2 regions of the Pseudarthrobacter siccitolerans genome follow, and region 2 is predicted to be linked to the other one. Evidence: riboswitches for the same ligand, from Rfam matches in the RefSeq annotation. Region 2 holds a riboswitch; the other holds the start of a gene.
What was found. A riboswitch is a leader RNA that binds a small molecule or an ion and turns the genes downstream of it on or off. The one in region 2 is predicted to bind cyclic di-AMP.
Positions count from the first base shown of each region.

Region 1 (2,195 bases), 140 kb from region 2:
CCGAGGTGGACCTTACGCAACTGGTGATTGAGGGAGTCAGCGACGAAAAGGTGATGGCGCCGGGCCATAACTGGCGGCTGGAGCTTCCGGACGAGCCCGTCGTGGTCAACGGCGACGCCTCCCAGCTGCGCCAGGTCCTGATGAACCTGCTCTCGAACGCACGCAAGCACACTCCCCCGGGGACCACAGTGGTCACAGGGGTTGGAAAGTCACCTGAAGGGGCGGCGGTAGTAACCGTAACGGACGACGGCGGCGGCATCCCTGCCGAGTTCGTGGACCATGTCTTCTCACGCTTCGCCCGCGCAGACGCGGCACGAAAGGGAGCGGGAGACCAGGCTGGAGCCTCCGTTGCCGAAGGTACCAGCGGTCTGGGCCTCTCCATCGTGGAATCCATTGTTGAGGCGCACGGCGGAAGGGTAACGGTGACGTCACAGCCGGGACGCACGCAGTTCGCCCTGCAACTCCCACTTCCGCAGGCGTAGCAAGGCGACGCGCCGCCGTCGTGATCTCTGTTACCAAAATGTGACTTGTGCTCCGAATTCCTGTACCGTCGTTTAGGTACGGTTCCCGTTCGGGCCGTATATCCGGATGACGCCAAGCTCTGCCACTTCCCGGATTTCTCTTGAACCAAGGCAGAGGCGGGGGACCCACCGTCCCGGGCACTATTGCCCTTGGGGTTAAGCCAACACGTGATTCTTTCCGTGTGGCCGGATGCCCTCATCCGAACCCGACAGCTAACTCCGCAGGTGTGAGAGGCGATTCATCATGTCCAAATTCCTGGTTAAACCGCGCCCGAAATCCGGGTCTGCACCGCACGCCGGACGCGAAGCCGGCAAAATCCCCTTCATCGGCAAGCGCGCGGCTGTACTTGCCGCATCCGCTGCACTCCTCGTAGGAGTGGGAGCGGCCGGACAGGCTACCGAATCCAGCATCCGGGTCGCTGCCACCGAAACCAAGGCCGCTGAAGCGCAGTCCAACCTCAGCATTGAGAAGAGCGAAATCCGGGCCAACCCGGCGCCTGCCCCGGCGGCCGAGGAGATTGCAGTGGCCCCGCAGGCGGCAGAGCCGGCACCGGCGGCAGCCCCTGAACCGGCACCAGTCCCCGTCCCCGAAGCAGCACCGGCCCCGGCTCCCGAGCCCGCCCCGGCGCCTACCGCCGCTCCTGAGCCGGCACTCGTCGTCGCGGTCAACGACCCCGCCGGCGCCCAGGCTTACGCCGCTGGCCAGCTTGCCAGCTACGGCTGGGCTCCGGACCAGATGCAGTGCCTGCAGACCCTGTGGACCAAGGAGTCCGACTGGACCACCACGGCCACCAACTCAAGCAGCGGCGCCTACGGCATCGTCCAGTCCCTGCCTGCTGAAAAGATGGCGAGCGCCGGCCCGGACTATCTCACCAACTACCGCACGCAGATCAACTGGGGCCTGAATTACATCCAGGAGCGCTACCAGTCACCTTGTGGCGCCCTGAACTTCCACCTGTCCAACAACTGGTACTGAGCACACAAAACCTTTTGGAGCGGCGGGCTGCCCGGCATACTGTCATCCATGAGGTTCACCACCACCATCCAGGGCAGCGGAAACAAGACCGGCATCGAAGTTCCCGAAGAGGTTCTTGCGGCCTTGGATGCGGGCAAGCGCCGCCTGTGGTGGTGACCATCAACGGCAAGAGCTATCGCAGCAGCATTGCGGTGATGGGCGGGCAGAACCTCATCTCGCTGAGCGCAGCCAACCGGGACTTCGTCGGGGCAGCCGCTGGCGACACCGTGGACGTGGACGTGGAACTGGAAACCCAACCCCGGATTGTGGAAGTTCCCGAGGACCTCGCGACAGCGATGGCCGCCGAACCGGCAGCCCAAAAGTTCTACGCGACGCTGAGCTTCAGCGCCCAGCGCCGGTACGTTGAGCCGCTGGGCGATGCCAAGACGCCCGAAACCCGGTCGCGCCGCATTGCCAAGGTAGTGGCGGACCTCAAAGCCGGAAAGAAATAACCGTCCTGCCGTCGTCGTCCTTGCCGGTTTCGACGACGACTGCGCTGTAGTCCTGGATGTGCAGCACGCCGGCGGGCAGCGGGCCGGTGTTCGGCCCCACGGCCACCGTCCGGATGCAAGCGGCCACCCCTGCAGCGATTCCCGCCGGAGCGTCTTCGAACACCACTGCGTCCGCAGGATCCACGCCAAGGTTGGCCGCCGCCTTCA
Region 1 is NZ_JAUSXB010000001.1:3,557,700-3,559,894, reverse strand. It holds gene QFZ36_RS16655 (HAMP domain-containing sensor histidine kinase) at 1-482, shown strand, start outside; cyclic di-AMP (ydaO/yuaA leader) riboswitch at 616-760, shown strand; gene QFZ36_RS16650 (hypothetical protein) at 766-1,497, shown strand; gene QFZ36_RS16645 (YdeI/OmpD-associated family protein) at 1,650-1,988, shown strand; gene QFZ36_RS16640 (HAD-IA family hydrolase) at 1,969-2,195, opposite strand, start outside.
Region 1: it holds a riboswitch for cyclic di-AMP, as region 2 does, so the genes downstream of both, QFZ36_RS16650 (hypothetical protein) here and QFZ36_RS17270 (C40 family peptidase) in region 2, are expected to answer to the same signal.

Region 2 (2,195 bases):
AGAGTCACGCTGGACGTTGGCGTCGGCAGCGTTGGCGGCCAGGCCGCTGGTGAGGACCAGGCCGGACGCGGCAGCGATCACTGCCGCCTGGCGTCCGACGCCGCCGGCGTTCTCGCCCACAGCTTTGGCAATGATGGCCAGCGAATTGGTTTTGGTGACCTCGGCGCGATGCCGTGCGGTTGCACGAGTAGTCATCAGTTCTCTCTTTCGTTTTCCCCTGTCGCCTTGTAGGCAGACAGGGGGTTTTGGACGTGCCGGCATCTTGGGGGTACGCCGGCACGTCCCGAACGGGGATGTGGTGATTTAGCGAAAAGTGTGTTTGGGCATAGAAAAAGCCCTTGGACCCGAAGGTCGAAGAACTAGCCCTTGGAGATAGTGAAGAACGCGGAGGAGCCGGTTGCGGCCACGGCGTGCAGCAGCGTTCCCTGGGAGGGGTTCAGGGCGCTGATCATCATGCCGTTGCCGACGTAGATGCCAACGTGTGCGCCGCCATTCTGCATCACCAGGTCGCCCGCCTGAGGAGTGGATGTGGGCGTCATGGCAGTCCATGCATTGGTGCGTGGGATGCTGATGCCGGCCTGCGCGTAGACCCACTGGGTGAAGCCCGAGCAGTCCCAGCCGGTGACGGGGCTGGTGCCGCCCCACACGTACGAGTGGCCGATGCCGGTGTACGCGATGGCGGCGATGCCTGAGGTGGAGGCGGAGGAGACGGTTTCGGCCAACTTCTCCTTGGCGGAGGAAGCGGTTCCGGTGGCAGCGGTTCCGTTACCCGAGTCTGTGGACTGGGTGCGTACGGCCTGCACTTTGGGAGCGGCTGTGGTCTTGACCACGGGGCGCTCGAAAGAGACAGTGGCCGTGGGGGCCGCAGTAACGGCAAGGGCGGTCTGCGCCGACCCGGACTCCGTTGAGGCGGACACACCAGCGTTGGTGTCTGCGGCGGTGGCCGGCAAGCCCATGGTCAGGATGAGGCCGGAAGCAGCTGCGATAACGGCAGCCTGGCGACCAACTGTCCCGGCATTGGCACTAACAGCCTTGGACACCGCGTCCAAGGGGTTGGTACGAACCGTTTGCGCACGGTGGCGCGCAGAATTATGGCGTGAAGACACGAAGGTAGCCTCTCCCAATGCCTGCGAGGTGAGCTGTCGGATTCGGATGGGAGTCACCCGGCCACGCGGCTTCCAAGGAAGCTTTGTGACTTAACCCCAAGGCCTTCCCGCTGGAAAGGCCAAAATTGGTTCCCCCGCCCCTGCCAGACGATGTCATGCGAACGGACCTTGAGCGGTGGCAGAGTTAGGCAATCCGCACAAGAGCGTCAACTTCGGAAAAGTTGACGCGAGTTAGACGGTACAGCAGTTTTGACTGAATGTCACATTCAGGTCACGGCAAGTCAAGATCATCTGATAGTTCACCGTCACTTGACTACAGCCAGACGGTGGGGTCAACCACTTCGCCGTTGACCTGGACTTCGAAGTGGAGGTGGCAGCCTGTGGACGCCCCCGTAGTGCCGCTGAGCGCCACAACTTCCCCGCGGGAGACCGTCTGGCCTTCCTTGACGTTGAAGGACGACAGGTGGTTGTAGGTGGTTTCCAGACCGTTGCCGTGGTCGATCACGACGCGGTTCCCGCCGCCGAACTGGTGCCAGCCCACAAACGTGACGGTACCGGTGGCCGCAGCCATGACGGACGTCCCGCATTGGGCCACATAGTCCTGTCCGCGGTGGAAGTCCCCGGTGCCGCCGGTGATGGGGCTGACCCGGTAGCCGAATGGCGATGCGGTGGTCATCACGGCCAGCGGGGCGCCGAGGCTTCCGGCCGAGGCGGCCCGGCTGATAGCGCCGGCCGACTGCGCGCTGAGCAGCTGCTTCAGTTTCCCGTCCGGATCAGCCTGGGTCACCACGGCGGAGCGGCTGAAGTCGATCTGGGCCCCGGCTTCCGCGGAAATCTGGGGCTGGGGCGTCACGGAGGAGGCGGCAACGGGGGCGGTGCCCGAGGCGTCAGTGGCCATAACAGGACTGGTGGCCGGGACTGTCACGGTGAGGACCAGGCCGGTGGCAGCAAGCGCTATGCCGGCCTTCTGGCCGATGCCGCTGGCGGCTGCGAATTCGGTCACCTGGCGGAGGGGACCCCGACGCCGGCGAGCATCACGGTGCGGATCGCGTGGGCGCTCCGAGGTGATGACTTCGACAACGCGCGGTG
Region 2 is NZ_JAUSXB010000001.1:3,697,940-3,700,134, reverse strand. It holds gene QFZ36_RS17275 (NlpC/P60 family protein) at 1-195, opposite strand, end outside; gene QFZ36_RS17270 (C40 family peptidase) at 360-1,040, opposite strand; cyclic di-AMP (ydaO/yuaA leader) riboswitch at 1,111-1,272, opposite strand; gene QFZ36_RS17265 (M23 family metallopeptidase) at 1,420-2,195, opposite strand, start outside.